2 regions of the Pseudomonas sp. KK18 genome follow, and region 1 is predicted to be linked to the other one. Evidence: predicted binding sites of a transcription regulator. Region 1 holds the regulator's gene; the other holds the start of a gene.
What was found. The regulator sigma-54, encoded in region 1, starts transcription at its own class of promoters, with help from an activator protein. The targets are predictions, from matches to a motif close to ANTGGCATNNANNTTGCTNT.
Positions count from the first base shown of each region.

Region 2: a site for sigma-54 is predicted at 14,601-14,620, ahead of glnA (glutamate--ammonia ligase). Genes of this name have one in related genera too.

Region 1 covers NZ_CP146605.1:6,165,604-6,181,624, reverse strand. The annotation lists gene V6607_RS28065 (carbon-nitrogen hydrolase family protein) at 1-73, shown strand, start outside; gene tldD (metalloprotease TldD) at 90-1,532, shown strand; gene yjgA (ribosome biogenesis factor YjgA) at 1,578-2,099, opposite strand; gene pmbA (metalloprotease PmbA) at 2,208-3,554, shown strand; gene V6607_RS28045 (hypothetical protein) at 3,704-4,099, shown strand; gene V6607_RS28040 (class II fumarate hydratase) at 4,092-5,468, shown strand; gene V6607_RS28035 (hypothetical protein) at 5,496-5,939, shown strand; gene V6607_RS28030 (superoxide dismutase) at 5,941-6,552, shown strand; gene V6607_RS28025 (ZIP family metal transporter) at 6,584-7,477, shown strand; gene V6607_RS28020 (DJ-1/PfpI family protein) at 7,491-8,441, opposite strand; gene V6607_RS28015 (SLAC1 anion channel family protein) at 8,556-9,557, shown strand; gene V6607_RS28010 (HPr family phosphocarrier protein) at 9,578-9,850, opposite strand; gene rapZ (RNase adapter RapZ) at 9,867-10,724, opposite strand; gene ptsN (PTS IIA-like nitrogen regulatory protein PtsN) at 10,727-11,191, opposite strand; gene raiA (ribosome-associated translation inhibitor RaiA) at 11,204-11,509, opposite strand; gene V6607_RS27990 (RNA polymerase factor sigma-54) at 11,585-13,078, opposite strand; gene lptB (LPS export ABC transporter ATP-binding protein) at 13,263-13,988, opposite strand; gene lptA (lipopolysaccharide transport periplasmic protein LptA) at 13,988-14,560, opposite strand; gene lptC (LPS export ABC transporter periplasmic protein LptC) at 14,547-15,119, opposite strand; gene V6607_RS27970 (HAD family hydrolase) at 15,128-15,652, opposite strand; gene V6607_RS27965 (KpsF/GutQ family sugar-phosphate isomerase) at 15,653-16,021, opposite strand, start outside.
Region 2 covers NZ_CP146605.1:412,210-428,230, forward strand. The annotation lists gene V6607_RS01850 (Vps62-related protein) at 1-404, opposite strand, end outside; gene V6607_RS01855 (divergent polysaccharide deacetylase family protein) at 479-1,261, opposite strand; gene V6607_RS01860 (S41 family peptidase) at 1,263-2,570, opposite strand; gene V6607_RS01865 (murein hydrolase activator EnvC) at 2,602-3,906, opposite strand; gene V6607_RS01870 (PBECR2 nuclease fold domain-containing protein) at 4,203-4,715, shown strand; gene gpmI (2,3-bisphosphoglycerate-independent phosphoglycerate mutase) at 4,933-6,459, opposite strand; gene V6607_RS01880 (rhodanese-like domain-containing protein) at 6,611-7,024, shown strand; gene grxC (glutaredoxin 3) at 7,026-7,280, shown strand; gene secB (protein-export chaperone SecB) at 7,323-7,808, shown strand; gene V6607_RS01895 (tRNA (cytidine(34)-2'-O)-methyltransferase) at 7,941-8,396, opposite strand; gene V6607_RS01900 (hypothetical protein) at 8,395-8,835, shown strand; gene ntrC (nitrogen regulation protein NR(I)) at 9,460-10,896, opposite strand; gene glnL (nitrogen regulation protein NR(II)) at 10,893-11,978, opposite strand; gene V6607_RS01915 (chorismate mutase) at 12,369-12,905, opposite strand; gene glnA (glutamate--ammonia ligase) at 13,095-14,501, opposite strand; gene thiI (tRNA uracil 4-sulfurtransferase ThiI) at 14,835-16,021, shown strand, end outside.

The sequences.
Region 1 (16,021 bases):
GACGCGCATGCCGGTGGCGGGCCACCGGCGCTTTTTCTCGCAGGGCGCACAGCGACCTGCTTCAGAACGATGAATTTAAGGCCAAACCTATGAGCGAGTTGTTGTCCTCAGTCAGTGAACACCTCCTGGCGCCTGGTGGCGTGACCATCGAAAGCTTGCAAACGGTCCTCGGCGATCTGGCCGGGCCAGGCATCGACGCGGCCGACCTGTATTTCCAGGGGCAGATTTCCGAGTCCTGGGCCCTGGAAGACGGGATCGTCAAGGAAGGCAGCTTCAATCTCGACCAAGGCGTGGGTGTGCGTGCGCAGTCCGGTGAAAAAACCGGCTTTGCCTACAGCAACGCCATCACCCTGGAAGCCCTGGGGCTGGCGGCTCGTGCAGCGCGTTCGATCTCCCGTGCCGGGCAAAACGGCACGGTGCAGGCGTTCAGCACCCAGGACGTGGCCCAGCTGTATGCCCCGGATAACCCATTGGAAGTGATCAGCCGCGCCGAAAAGGTCGAGCTGCTCAAGCGTGTGGACGCGGCGACCCGCGCCCTGGATCCGCGTATCCAGCAAGTCACCGTAAGCATGGCCGGGGTGTGGGAACGCATCCTCGTGGCCTCCACCGATGGCGGCCTGGCGGCGGATGTGCGGCCGCTGGTGCGCTTCAATGTCAGCGTGATCGTCGAACAGAATGGCCGTCGCGAGCGCGGTGGCCACGGCGGCGGCGGGCGTACCGACTACCGTTATTTCCTCACCGAAGACCGCGCCATGGGGTATGCCCGTGAAGCGTTGCGCCAGGCCCTGGTCAATCTGGAAGCAATTCCGGCCCCGGCGGGTACGTTGCCGGTGGTATTGGGCTCTGGCTGGTCCGGCGTGCTGCTGCATGAAGCGGTGGGCCACGGCCTGGAAGGTGATTTCAACCGCAAGGGCAGTTCCGCCTACAGCGGGCGCATGGGCGAGATGGTTGCGTCCAAGCTCTGCACCATCGTCGATGACGGTACCCTGGCCGGGCGTCGCGGTTCGTTGAGCGTCGATGACGAAGGCACCCCGACCGAGTGCACCACGCTGATCGAAAACGGTGTGCTCAAGGGCTACATGCAAGACAAGCTCAACGCACGCCTGATGGGCGTGGCCCGCACCGGTAACGGTCGTCGCGAGTCCTACGCGCACCTGCCGATGCCGCGCATGACCAACACCTACATGCTCGGCGGCGAAAGCGATCCGGCCGAAATCATCGCCTCGGTGAAACGCGGCATCTACTGCGCCAACCTCGGTGGTGGGCAGGTGGACATCACCAGCGGCAAGTTCGTGTTCTCCACCAGCGAGGCGTATTTGATCGAAGACGGCAAGATCACCGCGCCGGTCAAGGGTGCAACGTTGATTGGCAACGGCCCGGAAGCCATGAGCAAGGTGTCGATGGTCGGTAACGACCTGTCGCTGGACAGCGGTGTGGGGACGTGCGGCAAGGATGGTCAGTCGGTGCCGGTGGGTGTCGGCCAGCCAACCTTGAAAATCGATGCGATCACCGTGGGTGGCACGGGGTCGTAAGAACGGGAGCTTCGGGTGGCGAAGGCCGCCACCCGGGGAAGAGGGTCAGCGCAGGCCGCGTTGACTATCGTCCAGCTCACGGATGTATTTGAAGATTTTTCGGCTGGAGGCCGGTGGCTTGCTTTGCGCCAGTTCGTGCTGGGCCTGACGGATCAGGGAGCGCAATTGTTGGCGATCGGCATCCGGGTACTCGATGACGAACTTCTCCAGTACCGCGTCATCGCCAGCGATCAGGCGATCACGCCAGCGTTCCAGGTTATGGAAGCGCTCGTTGTACTGGCGAGTGGAGGCATCGAGTTGATCGAGCAACGTCAGAATGGCGTCAGTGTCCTGGTCGCGCATCAGTTTGCCGATGAACATGAGGTGCCGTTTACGCGCGATATTCGCGGTGTGCTTGGGCGCATCGTTCAGAGCCCGGCGCAGGGCGTCGGTCAATGGCAGTTTTGCACACAAGTCAGGCTTGAGTGTTGTAAGGCGCTCGCCGAGGTCAACCAGAGCATGCAGCTCGCGTTTGACCTGAGATTTGCTTTTCTCCCCATCGAGGGAGTCGTCGTAAGAATCAACCATGGTGGCAGTCCGCAAAGAAACGCCGCCATGATAACCAGTCGGGGGCCGCTTGTCCGGCCCGGTCGCTAGAAGGCCTTAACCGAAAGCAGAATTTGAGTGGAGAAAACCATGAGTGCAGCCCAAAGCGTCGGTCCGCAAGCGTTACCGGCACTGCAGGAACAAGTCGAGCAGATCATTGCCGAGGCCAAGCGCCAGGGGGCCAGTGCCTGTGAAGTGGCGGTGTCCCTGGAGCAGGGGTTGTCGACTTCGGTGCGCCAGCGGGAAGTGGAAACCGTCGAATTCAACCGCGACCAGGGGTTTGGCATCACCTTGTACGTGGGCCAGCGCAAGGGCTCGGCCAGCACTTCTGCCAGCGGCCCGGAAGCGATTCGCGAAACCGTTGCAGCAGCACTGGCGATTGCCAAGCACACCTCCGAAGATGAAAGCTCCGGCCTGGCTGATGCAGCCCTGATGGCTCGGGACTTGAAGGATTTTGACCTGTTCCATGCCTGGGACATCACCCCGGAACAGGCTATTGAACAGGCTTTGACCTGTGAAGCGGCGGCATTCGATGCCGACAGCCGGATCAAGAACGCCGATGGCACCACCTTGAGTACTCATCAGGGTTGCCGCGTATACGGCAACAGCCACGGTTTTATCGGCGGTTATGCCTCGACGCGTCACAGCCTGAGCTGCGTGATGATCGCCGAAGCCAACGGCCAGATGCAGCGTGATTACTGGTACGACGTGAACCGCCAGGGCGAATTGCTGATGGACCCGGTACTCATCGGCCAGCGTGCCGCGCAGCGTGCTGCCAGCCGCCTGGGCGCCCGCCCGGTGCCGACCTGTGAAGTGCCGGTGTTGTTCTCGGCGGAACTGGCCGGTGGTTTGTTCGGCAGTTTCCTTGGGGCGATTTCCGGTGGCAACCTGTACCGCAAGTCGTCGTTCCTGGAAGGTGCGATTGGCCAGAAGCTGTTCCCGGAATGGCTGACCATCGATGAGCGCCCGCACCTGATGCGCGCCATGGGCAGTTCGTCGTTTGACGGTGATGGCCTGGCCACCTATGCCAAGCCGTTCGTCGAGAACGGTGAGCTGGTGTCCTATGTGCTGGGCACCTACGCCGGTCGCAAACTCGGCCTGCCAAGCACCGCCAACTCCGGTGGCGTACACAACCTGTTCATCACCCATGGCGATGAAGACCAGGCGGCGCTGTTGCGGCGCATGGGCCGTGGCTTGCTGGTCACCGAGTTGATGGGCCATGGCCTGAATATGGTCACGGGTGATTACTCCCGTGGTGCGGCGGGTTTCTGGGTGGAAAACGGCGAAATCCAGTTCGCCGTGCAGGAAGTGACCATCGCGGGCAACATGCGTGACATGTTCAAGCAGATTGTCGCGGTGGGTAATGACCTGGAACTGCGCAGCAACATCCGCACCGGTTCGGTGTTGATCGAAAAGATGACCGTCGCCGGCAGCTAATCCGCCGACAGGCGCCATAAAGAAGGCGCGCCACCCATTGGGTGGCGCGCCTTTTTTTGTGCCTGGAATTCCGAGTGACTCCCTCAGGCTCTTGTTTTGATTCTCAATATCATTTAATAATAAATATCATTACCGAATGAGTGTGGATCATGAGTTCTGTCCTGCATGAGGATCCCTACCTGGAAAGCTGGCGTTGGATGAGTCGTCAGATTCGTTGCGGCCTTGCTCCCGACGAGCCCCGCCTGATCGAACATTATCTGGCCGAAGGCCGGTACCTCGCCTGTTGCACTGCGACCCACCCGTGGACCATCGGCGAAACCTCATTCCGCCTGCTGCTGGACACCGCCTCCGACATCGCCTTGCCCTGGCACTGGCGGTCCATGTGCCTGGACCAGGCCTGGCGCCCGTTGCGCGACCTGGAAAAACTTTCCCACTGTGCCTGCCGCCTCAAGCGCTGGCAGACCTTTGCCTGGCAATTGGCGACCTGCGAATTGCTGCCATCGATTTCTCACTCCGACCTGGTGCAAGGATCTTCCGATGAGTAACACCCGTATCGAACGCGACAGCATGGGCGAACTGCAAGTGCCCGCCGAAGCCTTGTATGGCGCGCAAACCCAGCGTGCGGTGAACAACTTTCCCATCAGCCACCAGCGCATGCCGGCGCAGTTCATTCGTGCGTTGATCCTGGCCAAGGCTGCCGCCGCTAAAGCCAACGTCGAGCTGAAACAACTGAGCGAAGCCCAGGGCAAGGCCATCGTTGATGCCGCCCAAGGCTTGCTGGAAGGCGATTTCATGCAGCATTTTCCGGTGGATATCTTCCAGACCGGTTCCGGCACCAGCTCCAACATGAACGCCAACGAAGTGATTGCGACCCTCGCCAGCCGCTTGCTGGGCGAGCCGGTCAACCCTAACGATCACGTCAACTGCGGCCAGAGCAGCAACGACATCATCCCGACCACCATTCACGTCAGCGCGGCGCTGGTGCTGCATGAGCAAACCCTGCCGGCGCTGCTGCACCTGGTCCAGGTGATCGAGCACAAGGCCGAGGAGGTGCACCGTTTCGTCAAGACCGGTCGGACGCATCTGATGGACGCCATGCCGGTGCGCATGAGCCAGGTGCTCAATGGCTGGGCGCAGCAGCTCAAGGCCAATATCGGCCATCTGCAAGACCTGCTGCCGAGCTTGCAGGCGCTGGCCCAGGGTGGCACTGCAGTCGGCACCGGGATCAATGCGCATCCGGAGTTTGCAGCGCGCTTCAGCCAGCAACTGAGCAGCCTGACCCACGTCCAGTTCACCCCAGGCAAGAACCTGTTCGCGCTGATCGGCTCCCAGGACACGGCCGTCGCGGTCTCCGGGCAGCTCAAGACCACCGCCGTGTCCCTGATGAAAATCGCCAACGACCTGCGCTGGATGAACTCCGGCCCATTGGCGGGCCTTGGTGAAATCGAGCTGGAAGGCCTGCAGCCGGGCTCTTCGATCATGCCCGGCAAGGTCAACCCGGTGATCCCGGAAGCCACCGCCATGGTTGCCGCACAAGTCATCGGCAACGACACGGTGATTACCATCGCCGGCCAGTCCGGCAACTTCGAACTCAACGTGATGCTGCCGATCATTGCCCAGAACCTGCTCGGCAGCCTGGAGTTGCTGGCCAACTCCAGCCGCCTGCTGGCCGACAAGGCCATCGCCAGCTTCAAGGTCAACGAAGCCAAGCTCAAGGAAGCGCTGTCGCGCAATCCGATCCTGGTGACCGCACTCAACCCGATCATCGGTTACCAAAAGGCCGCCGAAATCGCCAAGAAGGCCTATCAACAAGGCCGTCCGGTGATTGATGTGGCGCTCGAACATACCGACTTGCCCCGCAGCCAACTGGAAATCCTGCTGGATCCGGAAAAGCTCACGGCTGGCGGCGTGTAATCACCGACCCTGCTTTGGAGGCTCACCATGGAGCACTGGAAACGCACGATCGAACGGGCCAATCGCTGCTTTATGGCGGGCGAGCTGGTAGATGCCCGCGAGGCCTACCTGCAAGCCCTGGCCCTGGCTCAAGTGTTGTTTGAGCGCTGGGCGGATGCCGACGAAGCGGTGGCGGCTTGCGTCATTTCCCATCACAACCTGGCCGACCTGCACTTGCGCCTGAACCAGCCGGAAGAAAGCGCGGAATACCTCTGCGCCATTCACCAGCGCCTGTTGCAGACCATGCAAGACACCCGTCTTAACCCGCTATTGCGGGAAGCGGCCCTGCGCCAGAGCAGCAAGACCTACGTCGAACTGCTGAATTTCATCAGCGATCACGGTGAGTACCCACGTACCCACCGCCTGCTGGGCAGCAACGTGGCGCCATCGGATGCGTCGACCCGCAACAGCCCTTTTTATGGAGCTCATTGATATGTCCTACACCTTGCCGGCCTTGCCTTACGCCTACGATGCCCTTGAACCGCATATCGACGCGCAAACCATGGAGATCCACTACACCAAGCACCACCAGACCTACATCAACAACCTCAACGCAGCCGTCGAAGGCACCGAGTTTGCCGCTTGGCCGGTGGAGAAACTGGTGTCCAGCGTCCAGCAACTGCCGGAAAAACTCCGGGCGGCGGTGATCAACCAGGGCGGCGGCCACGCCAACCACTCGTTGTTCTGGGCTGTCATGTCGCCCAAGGGCGGCGGCAAGCCAGACGGCGCGCTGGGTGACGCCATCGACGAGCAGTTGGGCGGTTTCGACGCCTTCAAGGAGGCCTTCACCAAAGCTGCCTTGACCCGTTTCGGCAGCGGCTGGGCGTGGTTGAGCGTGACGCCGCAAAAGACCCTGGTGGTGGAAAGCAGCGGCAACCAGGACAGCCCGTTGATGAACGGCAATACGCCAATCCTCGGCCTGGACGTCTGGGAACACGCTTATTACCTGCTGTACCAGAACCGTCGTCCGGAATACATCAATGCGTTCTACAGCGTCATCAACTGGCCGGAAGTTGCCGGCCGCTACCAGGCTGCGCTGGGCTGAAACTCCTCTATAACAAGATCTAAGGCCGACTATGGGCACTGAAACACTGGCGATCAGCAGCGTGCGAATGTTTCGTTATGCGTTTGGCTCGCTGCTGCTATTGGCAGGAACTGCATTGCTGGTGGCCCAAGGGCTGGCCTGGCTTGACCTGGAACCGCGCATCCTGCGTGCCTTGCAGGGCGGGGCCATCTGCGCGCTCGGCACCGCCCTGGGTGCCGTGCCGGTACTGGTGATCCGCCGGATGCCATTGGCGGTGAGCGACACGCTGCTCGGCTTCGGTGCCGGGGTGATGTTGGCCGCTACGGCGTTTTCGCTGATCGTGCCGGGTATTGCGGCTGCCCAAAGCCTGGGGCTGACGCCATGGGCTGCCAGTGGATTGATCAGTTTCGGCATCATGCTGGGCGCGTTCGGGCTGTATCTGGTGGATCGCAAGGTCTCCGGCGCGAGCCCGGAAATGCTGGTGGGCAGTCCGGATCATCCGGTGATACCGCCGCGTATCTGGCTGTTTGTGTTCGCCATCATTGCCCACAACATTCCCGAAGGCATGGCCGTGGGTGTCTCGGCAGGCGGCGGCATGCCGGATGCCGACAGCCTCGCCATGGGTATTGCCTTGCAGGATGTGCCGGAGGGACTGGTGATTGCGTTGGTGCTGGCCGGGGCAGGGATGTCGCGGGTCAAGGCGTTCCTGATCGGCGCGGCGTCAGGGCTGGTGGAGCCGGTGTTTGCGGTGCTGTGTGCCTGGCTGGTGAGCCTGGCTCAGGTGCTGTTGCCGCTGGGGCTGGCGCTGGCGGCCGGGGCAATGCTGCTGGTGGTGACTCACGAAGTCATTCCCGAGTCGCGGCGCAATGGCCATGACAAGCTCGCCAGCCTGGGGCTGTGTATCGGGTTTTGCTTGATGATGGTGATGGATACGGCGTTGGGCTGAGGCTGTCGCGCTTCTACAAGAAGCGCTTGCGGTAGTCGCTGGGGGTAACGCCCAGGCGGCGAACGAAGGCGCGCCGGAACCCATCAACATTGGCATAGCCGACCTGATCGGCCAGGCGTTTGAGCGAGACATTCGAGCCTTCGATCAGCCGCCGTGCCTGGTCGATACGTGCCAGCTCCACGAACTCGGCAGGGGTGAATCCACCCTCGGCCTTGAATACCCGGGCAAAGTTGCGTTCGCTCATGTCAGCGCGCTGGGCCAGCAATGCCACGCTCAGGTCTGCGGCCAGGTTGTCGACGATATAGGTCTGTATCTGGCGAATGTTCGTGCGCTCTGCGGTCTGTGCCGCCAGTTGGGCGCTGAACTGTGACTGGCCGCCCGGCCGTTTGAAGTACATCACCATTTCCCTGGCCACACTGAGCGCCAAATCACGGCCGTGGTCCTCCTCGACTAACGCGAGCGCCAGATCCATACCGGCCGTCACACCGGCGGAGGTGTACAGGTTACCGTCGCGGATAAAAATGCTGTCCGGTTCGACCACGGCATCGGGGTATTGCCTGGCCAGCAATGCACTGGAATTCCAGTGCGTGGTGACGCGTCGCCCGACCAGCAAACCAGCAGCCCCCAGCACAAAAGCGCCACTGCAAACCGAGCCTATCCGCCGCACGCGCGTGGCCTGGTAGCGTACCCAGTCCCGCAGGTGGGCGTCGTGTGCCACGTCATTCACGCTGGGGCTTCCAGCGATCAGCAGCGTATCGATAGCCCCCTTGAACGTCTCGATGGAGTCATCCGTGGCCAGGCGAAGCCCATTGGTTCCCTTGATCTGCCCGGCGACGGTACCGATGACCGAGATCCGGTATGCACGGGAATTACCCAATTGCCTGGCCGCTTCAGCGAACACATCGGCAGGGCCGACGACATCCAGCATTTGCACGCGGGGAAATGCCAGGAGGGCAATTCGCATGGTGTCGGTCTCCGTAGTGGAAATGGCTGAAATCGTCGTTAAACGACACTATAGGACAGAGGGGAGGTAGGCGACACTGTCCGTCACGTGCTTTATCGTCAACCGGAGACCCGCATGAGCATCTGTAACGCGCCACTTCCCCCCTTCGCTGTCGAATCGAGCGAGCGGTCGGGGTCCATCAAGAACCTTCCCATCAATTTGTTTGGCGCCGTGATGGGGTTGGCCGGCCTGAGCCTGGCCTGGCAGTCCGCCAGTGAATATGTGGCTTACGCGCAAATGATCGGAGCGGTCATTGGTGGGTTTGCCATTCTGGTGTTTATCGCACTGGTGGCGGGGTATCTCACCAAATGGGTTAAATACCCTGCGGCGGTCAAAGCCGAGTTCAATCACCCGATATCAGGAAATTTCTTTGGCACGGTGACGATCGCGTTGCTGCTGCTGTCGGCAGTCGTAGGTTCAGCTAGCACCCTGATCAGCCAGGGGCTTTGGATGTTGGGTAGCCTGCTGACCATGATCCTGGCGGCAATTGTGCTCTCGCGACTGTTGTCCGGTAATCAGGAGTCGCAATATGCGGTGCCTGCCTGGCTGATCCCGGGGGTGGCGGCGCTCGACATCGCGGTGACAGGTGCCCACATGCCCATGGCGTGGGCATACGAGTTCAATCTGTTCGCGATGGCGGTAGGGAGTGTGATTGCGCTGGTGTTCTTCACGCGAATTTTTTCACGTCTGGTTCACGAGCCGGTGATGGCCAAAGGTATGACACCTTCGCTGATGATACTTATCGCCCCCTTTGAAGTCGGCTTTCTGGCTTACACCAACTTCTTTGGCAGCGTCGACTATTTTGCCAGCGTGCTCTTCTACTTTGGCCTGTTCCTGTTTGGGGTGCTGGCATTCAAAGTATTCCGTCAGGCCGCGCCTTTTTCTCCTGCCTGGTGGGCAATCAGCTTTCCGATTGCGGCATTGAGCAACGCTGCGTTGAAATATGCCGATGCCAAAGGAGGCGTGATCCTGGAGGTGATTGCCTATCTGATCCTGGCTTTCCTGACGATCGCCCTGGCCGTACTGACGGTCAAGACGTTGAAGATTCTGTTCAACGGCAAACTGCTGTCCAACTGACGCAGGGGAGGGGTGATTACCTACTCGCCCTCATCAAAGAAATTATTGATCAACGCTACCAGGGCATCCATCGCTTCCTGCTCTTGCTCGCCTTCGGTCTTCAAATGAATCTTCGTGCCCTTGCCCGCAGCCAGCATCATCATGGCCATGATGCTTTTGCCGTCGACCATGGATTCCGGGGTGCGCCCGGCGCGGATCTGGCAAGGGAACTGCCCGGCGACGCCGACGAACTTGGCCGAGGCCCGGGCGTGCAGGCCCAGCTTGTTGATGATTTCAATTTCCAGAGCGGGCATCGCGGGGGTGTTCCTTTCAGCTGAGGTCGCGGTGGCGAACCTGGACGTTCTTGAGGGTTTGTTGCAGCACCTTGCCCAGGCGTTCGGTCAGGTAGACGGATCGGTGGTGGCCGCCGGTGCAGCCAATGGCGATGGTGACATAAGCCCGATTGCTGGCCGCAAAACGCGGCAGCCATTTGAGCAGGTAGCTGGAGATGTCCTGGTACATTTCCTCGACATCCGGTTGCGCCGCCAGGTACTCGGCCACAGGTTGGTCCAGCCCCGACTGATCGCGCAGTTCCGGCTTCCAGTACGGGTTGGGCAGGCAGCGCACATCGAACACCAGGTCGGCATCCACCGGCATGCCGCGCTTGAAACCGAACGACTCGACAAGGAACGCCGTGCCTGGCTCCGGCTGGTTCAGCAGACGCAGCTTGATCGCATCCCGCAGTTGATACAGGTTCAGGCTGGTGGTGTTGATCTTGAGGTCGGCCAGGTCAATGATCGGCCCCAGCAGTTTGGTCTCGTCCTCGATGGCTTCGGCCAGGGAGCGATGAGGGCTGCTCAACGGGTGGCGGCGACGGGTTTCGGAGAAGCGCTTGAGCAGGGTCTCTTCGTCGGCGTCCAGGTACAGCACATCGCAATGGATATGCTTGGCCCGCACTTCTTCGAGCAGTTCAGGAAAGCGTGTGAGGTGGCTGGGCAGGTTGCGGGCGTCGATCGACACGGCGACCAGCGGTTGCGCCAGCTCGGTATGAATCAACGCGCGTTCCGCCAGTTCCGGTAGCAGGCCGGCGGGCAGGTTGTCGATGCAATAGAAGCCGTTGTCCTCAAGAACATTGAGGGCCGTGCTTTTACCTGAGCCGGAACGGCCGCTGACGATGATCAAACGCATGATTAATGCCCGTTTTGTTCATCCAGGACAACCTGGTAGAGCGCCTCATTGCTTGAGGCACTACGCAGTTTGTCGCGTACGTCCTTGCGGTCGAGCATGCTGGCGATCTGCCGAAGCAGTTCCAGGTGCGCATCGGTGGCAGCTTGCGGGACCAGCAGCACGAACAGCAGGTCGACCGGCGCGCCGTCGATGGCGTCGAAATCGATAGGGGCGTCCAGGTGCAGCAGGGCGCTGACTGGAGACTCACAGCCTTGCAGGCGGCAGTGAGGAATGGCGATGCCGTTGCCAAAGCCGGTGGAGCCGAGCTTTTCACGGGCGATCAGGGCCTCGTACACAGCTTGCGTATCCAGTTCGGGCACTTCGCGGCCGATCAGGTTGGCAATTTGTTCGAGGGCGCGCTTTTTACTGCCGCCCGGCACGTTCACGAGGGAACGGCCGGGGGTCAGGATGGTTTCAAGTCGGATCATGGGTGGGGAGTGTTAGCGGCCAGTGCCTTGAAGAAGGCTCTGCTGCTTTTCCTTATGCTTTTTAAGTTGGCGGTCAAGCTTGTCTGTGAGCAAGTCGATTGATGCATACATGTCTTCATGTTCGGCATTGGCGACCACTTCGCCACCGGGTATCTGAAGTGTCGCTTCGATTTTCTGCTGAAGCTTGTCGACCTTCATGATGACCTGAACGTTGGTGATCTTGTCGAAATGGCCCTCAAGCTTCTTCAGCTTCAGCTCGACGTATTCGCGCAATGGAGGGGTGACTTCTACATGGTGTCCACTGATGTTGACTTGCATACAGCTTCTCCTTCGTTGCCAGTGCATAAAGCGGCGGGTAGGAATACCCGCCACTGGAACGCTATGGCCCGCCCGTCACATCAAACGCTTACGCTCGCTGGAAGGCGCGATCCCTAGGGACTCGCGGTACTTGGCGACGGTTCGACGGGCGACCTGAATGCCTTGTGCCTCCAGTAAACCAGCGATCTTGCTGTCACTCAACGGCTTTTTCTGATTTTCCGCGGCAACCAGTTTTTTGATGATCGCGCGGATCGCCGTGGACGAGCATTCACCGCCTTCGGAGGTGCTGACGTGGCTGGAGAAAAAGTATTTCAGCTCATATATACCCCGTGGGGTATGCATGAATTTTTGCGTGGTCACCCGGGAAATCGTTGATTCGTGCATGCCCACCGCCTCGGCGATGTCGTGCAGTACCAGCGGCTTCATTGCTTCATCGCCGTATTCCAGGAAGCCGCGCTGGTGCTCGACGATCTGGGTGGCGACTTTCATCAGGGTTTCGTTGCGGCTCTGCAGGCTCTTGATGAACCAGCGGGCTTCCTGCAGTTGGTTACGCATGAAGGTGTTATCGGCGCTGGTGTCGGCGCGGCGCACAAAACCTGCGTATTGCGGATTGACCCGCAGGCGCGGCACCGATTCCTGGTTCAGCTCCACCAGCCAGCGTTCGTTGTCCTTGCGCACAATCACGTCGGGCACGACATATTCGGCTTCGCTGGACTCGATCTGCGAGCCCGGGCGCGGGTTGAGGCTCTGCACCAGCTCGATGATCTGGCGCAGGTCATCTTCCTTGAGCTTCATGCGGCGCATCAGCTGGCTGTAGTCGCGGCTGCCCAGCAGGTCGATGTAGTCGGTGACCAGGCGCTGCGCTTCGCTCAGCCAAGGCGTCTTGGCCGGCAATTGGCGCAGTTGCAGCAGCAGGCACTCGCTGAGGTTGCGGGCGCCGATGCCGGCCGGCTCGAATTGCTGGATGCGGTGCAGGACGGCTTCGATTTCGTCCAGTTCGATGTCCAGTTCCGGGTCGAACGCCTCGAGGATCTCTTCAAGGGTCTCGTCCAGGTAGCCCTGGTTGTTGATGCAATCGATCAGGGTCACGGCGATCAGGCGATCGGTATCGGACATCGGTGCCAGGTTCAGCTGCCAGAGCAAATGGCTTTGCAGGCTCTCGCCGGCTGATGTGCGGGTGGTGAAGTCCCACTCGTCGTCATCGTTGCTGGGCAGGCTGCTGGCGCTGGTCTGGTAGACGTCTTCCCAGGCGGTATCCACGGGAAGTTCGTTGGGAATGCGTTCGTTCCATTCGCCTTCCTCAAGGTTATCCACCGTGGGGGCGGTTTCCTGGTAGGAGGGTTCCTGTACGTCGGGGTTGGGCTTTTGCTCGATGTTGTCGGCCAGCGGGTCTGCATTATCGAAGTCGTCGCCTTCTTCCTGGCGTTCGAGCATCGGATTGGACTCCAGGGCCTCCTGGATTTCCTGTTGCAGGTCCAGGGTCGACAATTGGAGCAGGCGGATGGCCTGTTGCAGCTGCGGTGTCATCGTCAGCTGCTGGCCCATTCTCAGGACTAGCGATGGTTTCATGGCAGGGGCTTAACACCTTATTCGCCGGCGCAATGCGCCATCCACGACAGGGCGCGTGAGCGCCAAACATAAGCAAATTATATGCCTGATATCGGGGGCTTTGCCTAGAGCGCGGTAACAATAAAAATACTGAGGTTTTTATTGACTACCGCGCTCCATGGCGAATGGCCTGATACCACCGTGTTTACAGGCGGAACTCGTGACCCAGATACACTTCCTTGACCAGTTCGTTGGCCAGGATAGTGGCAGAGTCACCTTCGGCAATCAGCTGTCCATCGTTGACGATGTAGGCGGTTTCGCAGATATCGAGTGTCTCACGGACGTTGTGGTCGGTGATCAACACACCGATGCCCTTGGCCTTGAGATGATGGATGATCTGCTTGATGTCGCCGACCGAGATCGGGTCGACACCGGCGAAAGGTTCGTCCAGCAGGATGAACTTGGGCGCCGTGGCCAGCGCACGGGCGATTTCCACACGACGACGCTCGCCGCCGGAAAGGCTCATGCCGAGGTTGTCGCGAATGTGGTTGATGTGGAATTCCTGCAGCAGGCTTTCCAGCTCTTTCTTGCGCCCGGCGCGGTCGAGTTCCTTGCGGGTCTCGAGGATGGCCATGATGTTGTCGGAAACCGACAGTTTGCGGAAGATCGATGCTTCCTGGGGAAGATAGCCGATACCCGCTTGCGCACGGCCGTGCATAGGCTGGTGGCTCACGTCCAGGTCGTCGATCAGGACGCGGCCTTGATCGGCCTGCACCAGGCCGACGATCATGTAGAAGCAGGTGGTCTTGCCGGCACCGTTGGGGCCGAGCAAACCGACGATCTGGCCGCTGTCGATCGACAGGCTGACGTCACGCACGACCTGACGGCTTTTATAAGCCTTGGCCAGATGCTGGGCTTTCAGGGTTGCCATTAATTCGCCTTCTTCGCGTCGGGTTTCGGCGCCGACTGGGCTGCGCCCGGTTTCTGCTTCGGCTGGATAACCATGTCGATACGCGGCTTCGGCGTGCTGATTTTCGAGCCGGTAGCACGGCCGGCCTGGGCGATCTGCTTCACCGTGTCGTAGACGATTTTTTCGCCGTCGGTGGTGTTGCCGTCATTGATGACCCGGGCCTGGTCGATCAGCACGATGCGGTTTTGCTGGGCGTGGTACTGGATCGTCTTGCCATAGCCTTTGACCGGCGTAGGGTCGCCCACTTTCTGCAGTTGTTCGAAATACGCCAGGTTGCCCACCGAAGTGACCACGTCGATATCGCCCGCCGGGGTACGAGTCAGTGTCACGGTGTTACCCGTCACTTTCATCGAGCCCTGGGTGATGATCACGCTGCCCGTGTAGGTCGCGATACCTTGCTTGTCATCCAGCTGCGCATCGTCAGCCTGAATGTGGATCGGTTGCTGGCTATCGTTCGGCAGAGCCCAGGCGCTCACGCTTCCCAGTGCTGCGCCCAGGCCGAGCAAAATAGGGAGGGTTTTAACGAGCCTCATACTGTCCTCTTACGTTCGATAGCAGGTGTATCCTGCTTTCTTTCAAATACGCTTTCATTCCCTTGCCAGTCGATACACCGCCAGCGCCGTCAATTCTAACGTCTTGCTCGGTCTGCGCATATTGCTTCTGTGGGAATACGGTCATGCGACTGCTGGTAATAATGGTGTCGCGGTTCTTGGCGTCAGTGCGGGCTACCCGCACCGAGTCAATCAGTTCCACTTGGGTGCCGTCCGGGTTGACCTCGCCACGCTCGCTGGTGACGTGCCACGGAAATTCGGCGCCGCGGTACAGGTTCATGTCCGGCTTGGTCAGCAAAGTGACCTCGGATGCCTTCAAGTGTTCGACCTTGTCGGAGGTCATTTCATACTGGACCTTGCCATCGGGCAGGTACTGGATGCTGTGGGCGTTGATGGCGTAATAGTCGATAGCACTCTCGTCAACCTGTGCAACCGGCTTGTCGAGGAAGCGCTCCGGGCTGATATTCCAGTAGCCGACCGCGAGGAAAACCGCGGCGATGACTGCAAGTATCAGGAAATTGCGAATCTTTTTACTCAGCATAAAACGCTCTATAGGTAGGCGGCGTGGGCCGCTTCAAGGCTGCCTTGGGCGCGCAGAATCAACTCGCAGAACTCGCGGGCGGCGCCTTCGCCGCCGCGGGCGGTGGTTACACCATGGGCGTGTTCGCGAACGAACGCCGCCGCATTGGCCACGGCCATGCCCAGGCCGACCCGGCGAATCACCGGCAGGTCGGGTAAATCGTCACCCAGGTACGCAACCTGCTCATAGCTTAGGTTGAGTTGGCCAAGAAGCTCGTCCAGAACCACCAGTTTATCCTCGCGGCCCTGATACAGGTGAGGAATACCCAGGTTTTGTGCGCGGCGTTCCACAACCGGGGTCTTGCGACCGCTGATGATGCCGGTTTGCACGCCCGCCGCCATCAGCATCTTGATGCCCTGGCCGTCGAGGGTGTTGAACGTCTTGAATTCGCTGCCGTCTTCCAGAAAGTACAGGCGGCCATCCGTCAGCACGCCGTCGACGTCGAAAATCGCCAGCTTGATGTGCTTGCCCCGTTGCAACAGGTCGGTGGTCATTTACATCACTCCCGCACGCAGCAAGTCGTGCATGTTCAGGGCGCCAACCGGACGGTCGTCGCTGTCGACCACCACCAGCGCCAGGATCTTGTGGTCTTCCATGATCTTCAGTGCTTCGGCCGCGAGCATGTCAGGGCGTGCGGTCTTGCCGTGAGGCGTCATGACTTCGTCGATGGTGGCGGTCTGGATGTCGAGGTTGCGGTCCAGGGTGCGGCGCAGGTCGCCGTCGGTGAAGACCCCGGCCAGCCGCCCGTCGGACTCCAGGATTACGGTCATGCCCAGGCGCTTGAGGGTCATTTCCATCAAGGCATCTTTCAGCAAGGTGCCGCGTGGCACCTGTGGCAGCTCGTCGCCGGCGTGCATGACGTT
Region 2 (16,021 bases), 1.5 Mb from region 1:
ACACAGCGGATGGTATTGCGTGGTGGTTTGTCGTTACCGAGGCCACAGACCAGCCCCATCGCCACATAACCTTCTGGAGCGGTGGGCCGCCAGATTGAGAAATTGGCGCGTGCCCTTGGTCCCGAGTGTTCCCAGACTCTCTCGAAGTCGACGGGGGGCCGCAAGGCGGTGCCATTCTCCCGGTCAACTTCGCTGACAACAGCGACGATGTTCAGTTGATTGATGTTGTGGTAACCCGCCACCGCCACATCACCCAGCGGGACGAAGTTGCCCAGCGCGTCGGAGGATGTGCTCGGGCGCCAGAAGGTCACGGGTTTTTCGGCGCGAGTGCCTTTGTCGTTCCATACAGGAACGAACTCGGTGGTGAAGTTGATCAGCAGGTCTTTGTATTGCAGTGAGTTCATCTACAGACTCTCCAGTGGATACGAAGATCCACTATCGAAGAGTCCGCTCGGTCAGGCGCGGTAGCTATATAGCACTAGCGGTAAGTGCCGTTTTTTCCGTGCCCGGCCATGGCCTGGTTGCTGCGCAGGCTGATCATCAACTTGATGTCGATCCACTCGACGCCCTGGGCCTTGAGCTTGGGCAGCTCACGTTCGAGTACCGCCAGGGTCTGTGGATAAGGGTGGCCGATCATCACCGCCGACCCCTGTTTGTGGGCCAGCTTGATCGCGGTCTGCAGCTGGGTGGTGATGGCCGCTTCGGTGCGTTCGTCGTCGAGGAACACATCCCGCGAGACGCTGGCCAGGCCAATCTTTTGCGCCTCGGCGGCGGCGACGGTTTTAGCGCTGGTGCGGCTGTCGACGAAGAACTTGTGGCGTCGTTGCAGCTCACCCATCAACCAGGCCATGGCCTCCGGCTGGGCGGTCATGCGGCTGCCCATGTGGTTGTTGATGCCGGCGGTGTAGGGCACGGCCTTGAAGGCTGCGTCCAGGCGTTTGCCGAGCTCTTCGATGGGCAGGTCGGGGTGCCAGGCGAACGGGCCGGTGGCCGGGTCCATGGGCATGTGCAGGATGACGATCTTGCCGGCCTTGTGGGCTTCGCGGGCGAATTCGGCGGCGTGGGGTGTGTCGGGCATGATCGCCGTGGTCACCGGGCCGGGCAGGGCGAGCACACGACGATCCCGGGGCAGGTTTTGCCCTAGGTCGTCGATGATCAGGGTCAGGTAGGCTTTGTGTTCAGCGGGGGCTGCACTGGCGGGGTTGCCTTGGGCGACTCCCGCCAGACAGCACAGCAAAGCGATGATCAGTCCACGGCGCATATCAACGGCTGCGCGTAATGCTCAGGCCCTTGAGCAGGCTCAGCGCCTGGGCCAACTGATAATCGTCGTCCTGCGGCATCGGCTTGGCTTTCGAGCCGCTGCCGGTCGGCTGGTCGGCGCCGCCGTTGCCATTGCCCAGGTGGCCTTGCAGGTCCGCTTCCTTGTAGAACTCGCTGTCGGCTTCGTTGGTGATCTTGGCCTTGCGCACTTCGATGTCCGGCACGATGCCCTGGGCCTGGATCGAGCGACCGTTCGGCGTGTAGTACAGCGCCGTGGTGATCTTCAAGGCACGCTCATTGTTCAGCGGCAGCACGGTTTGCACCGAGCCTTTGCCGAAGCTGGTGGTGCCCATCAGCACGCCGCGTTTCTGGTCTTGCAGGGCGCCGGCGACGATTTCCGAAGCCGAGGCGCTGCCGCCGTTGATCAGCACAACCATCGGCACGCCTTCGCTGAGGTCGTTGCCGGTGGCCGAGAAGCGCAGCTCGGAGTTGGCGATACGGCCCTTGGTGTAGACGATCAGGCCCTTGGTGATGAAGTGGTCGACCACCTCCACCGCTGCCTGCAACACGCCGCCCGGGTTGTTGCGCAGGTCGAGCACGATGCCGCTGAGTTTCTTGCCGTTGTCTTTGCGCAGCTTGGCGAGGGCCTTGGCCACTTCGTCGCCGGTCTTGACCTGGAACTGGGTGATACGGATGTAGCCGTAGCCCGACTCCAGCAGCTGGCTCTTCACGCTCTTGACCGTGATGGTGGCGCGGGTCAGGGTCACGTCGAACGGCGTGCCGCCGTCGCGCACCAGGGTCAGGGTGATTTTCTGGCCGATCTTGCCGCGCATCTTGTCGACGGCTTCGGTCATGGTCTGGCCGCGGGTCGGCTGGCCGTTGATCTTGACGATAAAGTCACCGGCCTGGATGCCGGCCTTGGACGCAGGGGTGTCATCGATCGGCGAAACGACCTTGATGTTGCCGTCGTCGGCGCCGACTTCAATGCCCAGGCCACCGAATTCACCACTGGTGCTCTCCTGCAGCTCGGCGAAATCTTCCGGGCCCAGGTAGGCGGAGTGCGGGTCAAGGTTGCTGAGCATGCCCTTGATGGCATTTTCCAGCAGGGTCTTGTCGTCCACAGGTTCGACATAAGCGGCCTTGATCCGGTCCATGACCTCGGCAAAGGTGCGCAACTCGTCCAGCGGCAGCGGGGCCTTGGTGGTCGCGGCCGTGGCCGACTGGGCGGTCTGGTCGGCGAATGCCAAAGGCGCGCCGATCACCAGAGCGATCGTCAGGGCCAGCGATGTGAGGCGGGACAAATGCAGCATGTCGAACGAACTCCTAATGTAGATGCGACCCTTATCCTTGGGTACGGCACCATTGTGCCGGGTCGCTCGGGCGGCCCTGCTGACGAATAGCGAAGTACAGCGCCGGGGTGTCCTGGCCACCACTGTTACCGACAGTGGAGATGGATTCACCGGCTTTTACAACATCACCTGCCGCTTTAAGCAAAGTTTGATTGTGGCCGTAAAGGCTCAAATAGCCATTACCGTGGTCAAGAATCACCAACAAACCTGCGCCACGCAGCCAATCGGCAAATACCACGCGGCCGCCGTGGATAGCGTGGACCTGGGTGCCGGCACCGGCACTGATCATCACACCGTCCCACTTGGCGCGGGTGTCATCGCCACGGGTTTCACCAAAGCGTGCCAGTAATCGACCATCAACTGGCCATGGAAGTTTGCCCCGAGCTGAAGCAAAAGGTCCGCCGAAGGATTCGCCGGCGCTGGAAACCAGCGGGCCAGGCGCTGCACGCGCCGGTTTACGCGGGGCCGGGGCGTCGGTAGTGGCGCTGGCGACTGCCTCGGCGGCTTCACGCTCGCGCTTTTTTTCGGCTTCCTGCTGGGCAATCAGCGCTTTTTGCCGCGCCTGCTCTGCCTCACGGGCCTGGCGCGCCAGGGTTTCCTCGATGGTTTTCAGGACTTTACCGAGGTCAGCCTGGTCTTGCTCGCGGGCCTGGAGCTTGGCGTCACGGGCCTTCACGTCGTCATTCAGCTTGGCCAGCGCCTGCTGGCGCTCCTTGCGGACCTTGTCCAGTTCGTCGCGCTGGCTGTCGAGGGCGGTTTTCTGGTCGAGCAGCTGCGACTGCTGGTTGGCGATTTCCTGCTCGACGTTGGCCAACTGGCGCAGGGTCTCGTTGAAGCTTTTCAGTTGCTCCAGGCGGGCCTTGCTCAGGTAGTCGTAATAGGTAAGGGTGCGGGCGAACTTTTCCGGGTTCTGCTGGTTGAGCAGCAGCTTGAGGTATTCCTGGCGGCCGTTCTGGTAAGCGGCGCGGGCCTGGATCGCGATCAGGCGTTGCTGTTCAACGCGGGCGCTCTGGAGTTTTTTTTTCTCAGCGTCGAGTCGCTCCAGTTCCGACTCGCTCTTCTTTAGTTCTTTTTGCAGCTCCTGGACCTGCTTCTCCAGCTTGCCCATCTCGGTTTCCGTACCGCGCAGGTCTTTCTGCACGCCGGACTTCTCTTCCTGGAGCTTGCCGAGCAGCTTCTTCAGCTCGGTAATGTCCTGACGCGTAGCGTCCAACTGTTGTTGGGTTTGTGCGCGCTCATCGGCAAACGCCGGTTGGAGCAGGCAGACAAGAGCAAGGGTAATCAAGGCGCGAAGCATAGAGGCGGGCGACACCAGGGAAAGGGACGGCCTAGTATGCCCGCCAAGCGCTGCAAAAAAAACGCCCAATTCGGCTTGGCAGGCAAGTTAGGTGCCCAGTGGCCGCATTCTGCAAGCAATTGTGCGCAAGTCCCATAGCCCTTTGAAGGCGACGAGCGGTTGAGAGCGTCGTGTCGTGCTTCTGCAGTTGTTTTGTGTGCTTCGCGAAATGCCTTGAAATGCTCCGCCCTGACGGTGCATTTGCGCTCGGAATAGACTCTTCGGCCCTGTTAATCCGACGGTCGGCATAGTCAGTAATGCCTTGTATTCACGAGTCAAAAGGCCAGCAAACGTGGCTTGATTATGGGCTTCCCGACCTTCGTAGTCTGGATCGGGCTTTGCGAGCGCGTCCACTTGAGGAAGTGGCCGCCGGCAACGATGTCGAAGCGGCCATCGATATAGTCGCAATGCATTTTGGCATTGCCCATTCGAGCTGTTCGGAAGTGGAAGTTGCCTCGCCTTTGGGGCAAATAGCGATCAGGCGTAGCTGTCTGCAGCACATTGTTGAAAAGCGGCAGGACGCCAGAGAGCGTTATGTCAGGTTCGCCTTGGACACATTGACGGGGCCTCTGGAAATATGGCGTGTTGCTTATAGCGATTGCTCCGCTCGTTTAGCATTCATTGGGGCTTATGAATCCAGGAGGCAGATGCTGGTGGTGGTCAATATTCAGGCTGGCAATGTGCTGTGGAACTTCATGCAGACAGACGCCAAGGCCTTGAACAAGCATCGTCATGGTGAGTTGCTCTACAAGCGTTACGAGCTTTTGTGACGCCCAAAGAAAAGGGCAGCTCTTTCGAACTGCCCTAAGTAGTGCTTGCTTGATATTCATATACACACCCTCAAGCAGGGGTGTGGAGGTCTCACCCTACGCGGATATCCAGCCATCTGCGGGGTTCCTACGCCAGTTATCGCCGCTGGAGGCAACTGGTTTCGCGCTCGAGTCCATTATTGACGGGCTGCCTGTTTTGAGCAACCCCTGAACTGTGTCAGACCAGAATCGAAGTGCCAGTCATCTCTTTCGGCTTCTCCAGCCCCATCAGCATCAACATGGTCGGTGCCACGTCGGCCAGCACGCCGCCATCACGTACTTTAAAGTCACGTTTGCCTACGTAGATGAATGGCACCGGCTCGGTGGTGTGGGCGGTGTGGGCCTGTCCGGTGGATTCGTCGGACATTTGCTCGCAGTTGCCGTGGTCAGCGGTGATCAGCGCTTCGCCGCCCACCTTTTCCAGCGCGTCGACGATGCGGCCGACGCACAGGTCCAGGCATTCCACGGCTTTTACCGCCGCTTCCAGGTTGCCGCTGTGGCCCACCATGTCACCGTTGGCGTAGTTGACCACGATCACGTCGTAGCGCTGGTGTTCGATGGCGTCGACGATCTTGTCCGTGACTTCCGGGGCACTCATCTCCGGCTGCAGGTCGTAGGTGGCGACTTTCGGCGACGGGATCAGGATGCGTTCTTCACCCGGGAACGGTTCTTCACGACCGCCGGAGAAGAAGAAGGTGACGTGGGCGTATTTCTCGGTTTCGGCAATGCGCAGTTGGGTCTTGCCGTTTTTCGCCAGGTAATCCCCCAGCACGTTTTCCAGGCTGCCCGGGGCGAATGCCGACGGGGCCGGGATGTTGGCGGCGTATTGGGTCAGCATCACGAATTCGACTTTCGGCTGGCGGGCGCGCTCGAAGTCCTTGAAGCCGGCATCGACGAATACGTGGCTCAGCTCGCGGGCACGGTCGGCGCGGAAGTTCATGAACACCACGGCGTCGCCATCTTCGACCTTGACCGGTTCGCCGATGGTGGTGGCCTTGACGAACTCGTCACTCTCGCCACGGGCGTAGGCGGCCTCCAGGCCTTCCTGGGCGGTGGCGGCGTTGAATTCGGCCTGGCCGTCGACGATCAGGTTGTAGGCCTGTGCCACGCGGTCCCAGCGGTTGTCGCGGTCCATGGCGAAGTAGCGGCCAACCAGGCTGGCGATGCGGCCTTTGCCGAGGGTCTTGAAGGTTTCGTCCAGCAGTTCGATGGAGGACTGGGCACTTTTCGGCGGGGTGTCGCGGCCGTCGAGGAACGCGTGCAGGTAGATCTTCTCGGCGCCGCGCTTGAAGGCCAGTTCGGCCATGGCGATCAGGTGGTCCTGGTGGCTGTGGACGCCGCCGTCCGACAGCAGGCCCATGAAGTGCACGGCCTTGCCGGCCTTGACCGCTTTATCCACTGCCGCGCAGATGTTTGGGTTCTCGAAAAACTCACCGTCGCGGATCGCTTTGGTCACGCGGGTGAAGTCTTGATAGACCACTCGTCCGGCACCGAGATTCATATGGCCGACTTCCGAGTTGCCCATTTGGCCGTCCGGCAGGCCAACATCCATGCCCGAGCCCGAGATCAGGCCGTTCGGAACGGTAGCGCTCAGACGGTCCAGTACTGGCTTGCTGGCCGAGTACACGGCGTTGTCGTGGTGGCTTTCACTGTGTCCGAAGCCATCGAGAATTATCAGGACCAAAGGTTTAGGCGTAGTAGTCATAGATCCTCTCGCGGCGGTAATGAATGAAGGGAATAGAAAAGGGAGTGGCAGTTTAAAGCGAAGTTCCGACCACGTCACCGCTTTACGGGGGTTGGCCGACCATGACGGCTGTGTATACTTACCGCCATTTTAACGCCCTGGAACCTCCTTGATGGTTGATCACCTGATTGCATTTGCCACTACCCACTATTTGCTCGCTGGTGCGTTCGTCGTACTGCTGGCGCTGCTGATCGCTCACGAATTGAGCCGCGGTGGCCGCAGCCTCAGCACGTCCGAGCTGACCGCCCTGGTCAACAAGGATGAGGCCGTAGTGGTGGACATTCGTCCCGCCAAGGATTTCGCCGCCGGTCACATTGTCGGCGCGCTGAACATTCCCCAGGACAAACTGATTTCGCGCCTGGCCGAGCTGGAAAAGCACAAGGCCAAGACCATTATCCTGGTCGACGCCCAGGGCCAGCACTCCGGCACCCACGCCCGCGAGATGCTGAAAACCGGCTTCAACGCCGCCAAACTGTCGGGTGGTATTTCCAGCTGGCGTGGCGATAACCTGCCGCTGGTGAAGTGATATGAGCCAGGTTGTCGTTTATTCCAGCGATTATTGCCCTTATTGCATGCGGGCCAAGGCCCTGCTTGTGAAAAAGGGCGTTGTCTTCGAAGAGATCAAGGTTGATGGCAAGCCCCAGGTGCGCGCCGAGATGACCAAGAAAGCGGGACGCACGTCCGTGCCGCAGATCTGGATCGGTGACAAGCATGTCGGTGGTTGCGATGACCTGTTCGCACTCGAGCGCGCCGGTAAACTGGATGCGCTGCTTCACGTCTGACTCCTAACCCCTAAAAGACCCCAAGATCACGAAGGATCTGCGATGACTGACCAACAGAACACCGAAGCGGCAGCAGAAGAAGCTCAAGGCCCACAATTTTCCCTGCAGCGTATTTACGTGCGTGACTTGTCGTTCGAAGCGCCGAAAAGCCCGGCCATCTTCCGTCAGGAATGGACCCCGAGCGTTGCGCTGGACCTGAACACCCGTCAGAAGGCCCTGGAAGGTGACTTCCACGAGGTCGTGCTGACCCTGTCGGTCACCGTCAAGAACGGCGAAGAAGTGGCCTTCATTGCTGAAGTGCAACAGGCCGGTATCTTCCTGATCCAGGGCCTGGACGAAGCGTCCATGAGCCACACCCTGGGCGCGTTCTGCCCGAACATCCTGTTCCCGTATGCCCGTGAGACCCTGGACAGCCTGGTCACCCGTGGCTCGTTCCCGGCGCTGATGCTGGCTCCGGTGAACTTCGATGCCCTGTATGCGCAAGAGCTGCAGCGCATGCAACAGGAAGGCTCGCCAACGGTTCAGTAAGCTGTTCTGAGCAACGACGCCGATCCAATGTGGGAGCGGGCTTGCTCGCGAATGCGGTACTTCAGTCGATATCTTCGTTGACTGGCACTCCGCTTTCGCGAGCAAGCCCGCTCCCACATTCGTTATGCAGTGTTACTTGAACCCCAGTTGCCGCCAACCTTCGTAAACGGCGACGGCCACGGTATTGGACAGGTTCAGGCTGCGGCAGCCTTCGCGCATCGGCAACCGCAGGCGGTGGCCGTCTGGCAGGGCGTCGAGCACGTCTGCCGGCAGGCCGCGGCTTTCCGGGCCGAACAGGAAGGCGTCGCCTTCGGCAAAGCTGGCATCATGGAACGGCCGCGAACCCTTGGTGGTAAACGCGAACAACCGTGGGTGGTTCAGGCTTTCCAGGCAGCTGGCAAGGTCGGCGTGGCGTTGCAGGGTGGCGTACTCGTGGTAGTCCAGCCCGGCGCGGCGCAGGCGCTTGTCGTCCATGTCGAAACCCAAGGGCTCGATCAAATGCAGGTGGCAGCCACTGTTGGCGCACAGCCTGATAACGTTGCCGGTATTCGGCGGAATTTCTGGTTGAAAAAGGATGACGTGAAACATGCACGGCTCCGAAGGCAAAGATGCGCTGCATTCTACCCCTGAAGAAGACCCCAGGCCGAAGCTATTGCCACGGGTTTTAGGCTCGTTGGCGATTGTCGGCTTGATGGTAGGCCTGATGATCGGCCGGCTGACCACGCCAGACCCGGTTGAGCTGCAGCAGGTAGAGCCCGCCGCCGATGGCCTGGTGGTGTGGTTCAACAGCGAACCCAAGCTGCACGGCGAGCATATCGACGGCACCGTGGCGCTGCTGTTCGACGCGCTTGGCAAGGCCCAGGGCGGCCAATTGAAGCTCAATGACAAGGATGTGAACTGGCGCGTACGCAAGACCGATGGCGGCTTGCTGCTGAACCTGGTGGCGGCTCGGCCGTTGCGCGGGGAGTGGTCGGGAGAGAAGGCCGATGGACGCTGGCGGGTGGAGATCCATCTCCAGGAGCAATAAAAGAGGGAATCCCCGGCCTGCCTGTACCAAGGTTCCCAAAACGGGCTGGGGCTATGGGCGCGTTGCCTCATAAGCCCCGGGTGTAAAGAAGGGAGTTCCCGGCCTGCCTGTACCAGGGCTCCCAAAACGGGGTGAAGCCAAAGGCTTCGGTGTTAAAGAGGGAATCCCCGGCCTGCCTGTACCGAGGTTCCCGAAACGGGTGTGGGGCGCGACGCGATCCGCATCAAGCACCCCGGGTGTTAAAGAGGGGATTCTCGGCCTGCCTGTACCAAGGTCCCCGAAACTGGGTAGTAACAGGGTTATTGCAGGGCGCGTGCCAGAATTGCGAAGTGGCGCCAAAAAATTTCTTCAGAAAGCGCAAAGCCCCGGAATACGGGGCTTTGGCTTTTTTGGGTTTTAATATTTTCTTAACAAGGCATGGGTTTCAGGCGTTGGATAAGTGCGCGATGCCGGTTCGTGGTGCATTGAAGCGGTGCACAGTGCTGAAACCTTGTGGAGATCCAAATGTGGGAGCGGGCTTGCTCGCGAAGGCGGCGCGTCAGTCGATACGCATGTTGACTGAACCATCGCCTTCGCGAGCGAGCCCGCTCCCACACTGGATCTTCGGTGTACTTGAGGGATCAATCAGCCTTCATCGCCCTCATCATCATCCCCACCGTCAACCTTCATCCCCAGCTCCTTGATCTTGCGTGTCAGCGTATTGCGGCCCCAGCCCAGCAGCACGGCGGCGTCGCGACGACGTCCAGCAGTATGCTTGAGGGCGGTTTCGATCATGATCCGCTCGAAAGCCGGCACAGCGCTGTCCAGCAGGTTCGACTGGCCACGTGCCAGGGCCTGGTCGGCCCATTGGCGCAGCGCCTGCTCCCAGTTGGTCACCGGTGCCGAATCCTGCGGCAGGCTCAGCAGCTCAGGCGGCAGGTCGCTGATATGCACTTCGCGCCCCGAAGCCATCACCGTGATCCAGCGGCAGGTGTTCTCCAGCTGACGCACGTTGCCCGGCCATGGCAGGTTCTTCAGGTATTCCTCGGTCTCGCTTTTCAGCAGCTTCGGCTCGACGGCCAGCTCCTGGGCGGCGCGGCTGAGGAAGTGACGGGCCAGGGTCGGGATGTCCTCGCGGCGGTCCGACATCCGTGGGATGTGGATGCGGATCACGTTCAGGCGGTGGAACAAGTCTTCACGGAATTTCCCGGCGTGCACCAGGGTTTCCAGGTTCTGGTGCGTCGCCGCGATGATACGTACGTCGACCTTGACCGGCGTGTGCCCGCCTACCCGATAAAACTCGCCGTCGGCCAGGACCCGCAGCAAGCGCGTCTGGGTGTCGGCCGGCATGTCGCCGATTTCATCGAGGAACAGCGTGCCGCCGTCGGCCTGTTCAAAACGGCCACGGCGCAGGTTGGCTGCGCCGGTGAACGCGCCTTTTTCATGGCCGAACAGTTCCGACTCCATCAAGTCTTTCGGGATCGCCGCCATGTTCAGCGCAATGAACGGCGACGCCGCCCGTGGGCTGTGACGGTGCAGGGCGTGGGCCACCAGCTCTTTACCGGTACCCGACTCGCCGTTGATCAGCACGGTGATGTTGGAGTGGCTCAAGCGCCCGATGGCGCGAAACACTTCCTGCATCGCCGGCGCTTCGCCGATGATTTCCGGGGTACGGGTCAGGGCCGGCGGGGCTTCCTGGTTCTGCTGTTCCTGGGCGTGCTGGTTGGCGCGTTTTACCAGCGCCACCGCTTCGTCCACGTCGAACGGTTTTGGCAGGTATTCAAAGGCGCCGCCCTGATAGGACGCGACAGCGCTGTCCAGGTCCGAGTGCGCGGTCATGATGATCACCGGCAGGCGCGGGTGCTGCTCGCGAATCCGCGCCAGCAAGTCCAGGCCGCTGGCGCCGGGCATGCGGATGTCGGAGATGATCACATCGGGCTGCTGGCGAGCCAGGCGGCTCATCACCCCGTCGGCGCTGTCGAAGCTCTGGGTGGTCATGCCTTCCTGTTGCAAGGCTTTCTCCAGGACCCAGCGGATAGAACGGTCGTCATCGACGATCCAGACAGTTTCACTACGGCTCATGTCGATGGGGCTCCTTGTTCCAGTGGCAGAAAGATCGAGAAGGTGGTGTGACCGGGATGGCTCTCACATTCGATCAAACCCTGGTGCTGGCTGATGATGTTCTGGGTAATGGCCAGGCCGAGCCCGGTACCGTCCGGGCGGCCGCTGACCATTGGGAAAAAGATGGTTTCCTGCAGTTCTGCAGGGATGCCGGGGCCGTTGTCGATGATCTCGACCTTGGTCACCAGGCGATGGCGCACGTGGCCAATGGTGAACTGGCGCAGGGCACGGGTGCGCAGGCTGATGCGGCCCAGGCGCAGCTCGTTCTGGCTGCTGATGGCCTGCATGGCGTTACGCACGATATTGAGCACCGCCTGGATCATCTGCTCGCGGTCGATCAATACGTCGGGAATGCTCGGGTCGTAGTCGCGCACCAAGGTGATGCAGCCCTGGCTTTCGGCCTCCACCAACTGGCAAACCCGCTCCAGCACTTCGTGCACGTTGGTCATTGCCAGCGACGGCAGCTTGTTGGAGCCGAGCATGCGGTCTACCAGGTTACGCAGGCGGTCGGCTTCCTCGATGATGACGTTGGTGTAGTCCTTGAGGTTTTCGTCCGGCAGCTCGCGGGCCAGCAGTTGTGCGGCACCGCGAATCCCGCCCAGGGGGTTCTTGATCTCATGGGCCAGGCCGCGCACCAGCATCTTGCTGGTTTCCTGCTTGGACAGCTGCGCCTCTTCCTTGGTGATGCGCAGCAGGCGATCGCGGGGATGCACCTCCAGCAGCAACAAGGTGGCGCCGTGGCTGAGGATCGGTGTTACCGCGTAGTCGACGGTGAGGGTCTGGCCGGTGAGGGCGGTGAGCATCGCTTCGCGCTTGGTGAACGGGTGCGCCTGCTCCACGGCCTGGCGCAACGAGCTCAAGGCCTCGGCCGACTCAGTGAACAGCTCACTGATGAATTGCCCATGGCTGCGCTGCCCGCTGATGGCCAGCAGCATCTCCGCCGCCGGGTTCATGTACTCAAGGCGCAGTTCGTCATTGAGCAGAATGGTCGCGGTGGTCAGGTTGTCGAGTAACAGGCGGTGCAGTGCGTCGCTGATGGTCATTAGGACCTCTTTTGGAGCAAGGCGCGGGCTTGAGGCACACGCTGATACAAGGAAAATGCAAAAACCAAACCAAAGCTCCGAAAAGAAGCGTTAAAGCCCTGAAATGGGGGCTTAAGGCGCGAAACTGTGGCGTTCTGCCAGCTTGGACGGGAAGTTTCGAACCAAAATGGGTTGCGTAAGTGGGAAGGGTGCAGCGTATCGCACCAATATAGTGCGGTTTTGAAAAGTCTGTTCAGGAAGCTGGTGGCAGCGACTGATTGGCTGAATGGGTCGGATCTAAATTGTGGGAGCGGGCTTGCTCGCGAAGGCGGCGTGTCAGTCATGCATATATCAACTGACACACCGCCATGCGAGCAAGCCCGCTCCCACATTTTGATGGGGTTCGCAATTTTAGATTTTATAGATACACAGCTCGGCAGTGGCGCGGATCATTGCCAGCTGGTGCAGCGAGTCTTTGGCAGGTGCGTGATTGGCCTGGGCCAGCCATTGCGGGCATTGCGGGTTGGTGCGCTCCGGGGTGAAGTCCGCCAGCTGTTGCAGCAGGCGTTTTTGCAGCAGGTCCAGTTTAGGGCGGATCTGGCCGACCAGATCCGGGCGTGGGTCATTCGGCGCCTTGCCTTGCAGCTGCCAGTCGGAAAGGTGGGCGTACTGCACCAGTTTGTTCGCCTCGATCTGGGCCGAGAAAAACTGCTCGGCCTGTGCCGGTGCCAGTTTGTAGCTCGGCGCCTGGGCGACGACGCTGGCGATCACGTCCTGCTCCCGTGGGCGGTCTTCGACGGGCTTGTGGCTGTCCCATTTGCTCAGGGCCACCTGGTCGGCAATCGCCAGGCGTTCGGCAATGCTGTCGAGCAGCGGGGCGAGGGTGGGTGGTGCTGCGAATACATTGGCGCTGATGGCCAGCAAGATGAACCCAATTTTGAGTTTCAAGGCAGATCCCTCTTCTGTAGGGGCGAGCTTGCTCGCGAAGGTCGTTAACGATAACGCGTAAATATTGAAGAAATGCGGCGCCTTTGAATTTTTCGTGGGCAAGCCCGCTCCAACAGGGTTTTGCGGGCAAAAAAAAGACCTCCCGAAGGAGGCCTTTTTCATCACGCCGCGTTACGCAGCGCTACCGGATCAGCAGCTGTAGTACAGCTCGTATTCCAGTGGGTGTACGAAGGTGCGGACCTTGATTTCTTCTTCGCTTTTCAGGGCGATGTAGGCATCGATAAAGTCGTCGCTGAACACGCCGCCTTTGGTCAGGAACGCACGGCCCTTGTCCAGCTCTTCCAGGGCTTCTTTCAGGCTGCCGCACACTTGTGGGATCTCTTTGGCCTCTTCAGGCGGCAGGTCGTACAAGTTTTTGTCGGCGGCATCGCCAGGGTGGATCTTGTTCTGGATACCGTCCAGGCCGGCCATGACCAGGGCAGCGAAGGCCAGGTACGGGTTGGCTGCCGGATCCGGGAAACGGGCTTCGATACGGCGAGCGCGAGGGCTGGACACGTAAGGAATACGGATCGAAGCGGAACGGTTGCGAGCCGAGTAGGCGAGCATTACCGGAGCTTCGAAACCTGGGACCAGACGCTTGTAGGAGTTGGTCGATGGGTTGGTGAAGCCGTTCAGGGCCTTACCGTGCTTGATGATACCGCCGATGAAGTACAGGGCAGTGTCGGACAGGCCGGCATAACCTTCGCCAGCGAAGGTGTTCTTGCCTTCTTTGGCGATGGACAGGTGAACGTGCATACCCGAACCGTTATCGCCGTACAGAGGCTTAGGCATGAAGGTAGCGGTACGGCCGTAGGCATCAGCCACGTTGTGTACGCAGTACTTCAGGGTCTGAACTTCGTCAGCCTTGGCAACCAGGGTGTTGAACTTCACGCCGATTTCGTTCTGGCCGGCAGTCGCCACTTCGTGGTGGTGAACTTCGATGACCAGGCCCATCTCTTCCATGGCGTTGCACATGGAGGTACGGATTTCGTGGTCGTGGTCGAACGGAGGAACCGGGAAGTAGCCGCCTTTGATACCTGGACGGTGGCCTTTGTTGCCGCCTTCCACGTCCTGGTCGGACATCCACGAACCTTGTTCGGAGAAGATCTTGAACATGGAGCCAGAGATGTCGGACTTGAACTTGACCGAATCAAAGATGAAGAATTCTGGTTCCGGGCCTACGAATACGGTGTCGCCGATACCGGTCGACTTCAGGTATTCCTCGGCACGCTTGGCGATCGCACGTGGGTCACGGTCGTAGCCCTGCATGGTCGAAGGCTCGATCACGTCGCAGACGATGATCAAGGTTGGGTCTTCGGTGAACGGGTCGAGTACGGCAGTGCTGTCGTCCGGCATCAGGATCATGTCGGAAGCTTCGATGCCTTTCCAGCCGGCAATGGAGGAGCCGTCGAACATTTTGCCTTCTTCGAAGAAGGCGTCATCCAGCGCGTCGCGAGCCGGCATGGTCACGTGGTGCTGAGTGCCTTTGGTGTCCGTGAAGCGCAGATCAATCCATTTGACGTCATGATCTTTGATGAGTTGAACCGACTTCGACATAGTGTCCTCCGGGTGGCTTCGGGCTGGGGTAGTGGAGTAGCCCTTAGAATGTGGGTGATGCCGGCGCGAATACTCGACCAAGGCAACCTGCCTCACAAGAGAGCAAATTGCATGCCAGTGCCCCGACATGGGTTTTTTGCCACAAAAACGCCCCTATAAAGGTGCAATCCGCTGAAACGGAAGAAATTGCGCACCGCAATGTAGCGCTTATTTTGGTTTATGACCCGTTTTGGTGCGCGAAAGGTCAGTTGCATATTAACTGGTTAAACCTTGAGCGATTTCCGCTATAATCCGCGCCCCCCTTTTTCGGCTGGGCCTGCGCGCGCTGTTTTCATGAAATTAATCGTTAAAGTCTTCCCCGAGATCACCATCAAGAGCCGACCGGTACGGATGCGTTTCATCCGTCAATTGGCCAAGAACATCCGTGCCGTGCTCCGCGATCTGGACCCGGCTGTGGTGGTGAATGGTGTGTGGGACAATCTCGAGCTGGAAACCCGCCTCACAGACCCCAAGGCCCTGAAGGACATGACCGAGCGCCTGAGCTGCGTGCCGGGCATCGCGCATTTCCTGCAGGTCGACGAGTACCCGCTGGGCGACTTCGACGACATCACCGAAAAGTGCAAGCAGCACTACGGCGATGTGCTGGCAGGCAAGGTGTTTTCAGTGCGTTGCAAACGCGCCGGCAAGCACCCGTTCAGCTCCATGGATGTCGAGAAATATGTGGGCAGCAAGCTGCGTCGCGAGTGCGGCGCTGCCGGAATTTCCCTGAAAGAGCCGCAAATTGAAGTGCGGATGGAAATTCGCGACCAACGGTTGTTTGTGATCCACAGCCAGCACGACAGCATCGGCGGCTACCCGCTGGGTGCCCTGGAACAGACCCTGGTATTGATGTCCGGCGGTTTCGATTCCACTGTCGCGGCCTACCAGATCATGCGCCGCGGGCTGATGAGCCACTTCTGCTTCTTCAACCTGGGCGGGCGTGCACACGAATTGGGCGTGATGGAAGTCGCGCATTACATCTGGAAGAAGTACGGCAGCTCGCAACGGGTGCTGTTTGTCAGCGTACCGTTCGAGGAAGTCCTGGGAGAAATTCTCGGGAAAGTCGATAACAGTCATATGGGCGTAGTATTGAAGCGTATGATGTTACGCGCTGCGTCCCGAATCGCGGATCGGCTGGAAATCGACGCACTGGTCACCGGTGAAGCGATTTCCCAGGTGTCCAGCCAGACCCTGCCGAACCTGTCGTTGATCGACTCTGTGACCGAGAAGCTGGTACTGCGCCCGCTGATCGCCAGTCACAAGCAAGACATCATCGACCTGGCGACCCAGATCGGCACGGCGGATTTCGCCAAGCACATGCCGGAATATTGCGGGGTCATCTCGGTGAACCCCAAGACCCACGCCAAGCGCAACCGCGTGGAGTACGAAGAACAACAGTTCGATATGGCGGTGCTCGAGCGTGCGCTTGAGAACGCCAAGCTGGTGCCGATCGATCGGGTTATCGACGAATTGGGCCAGGA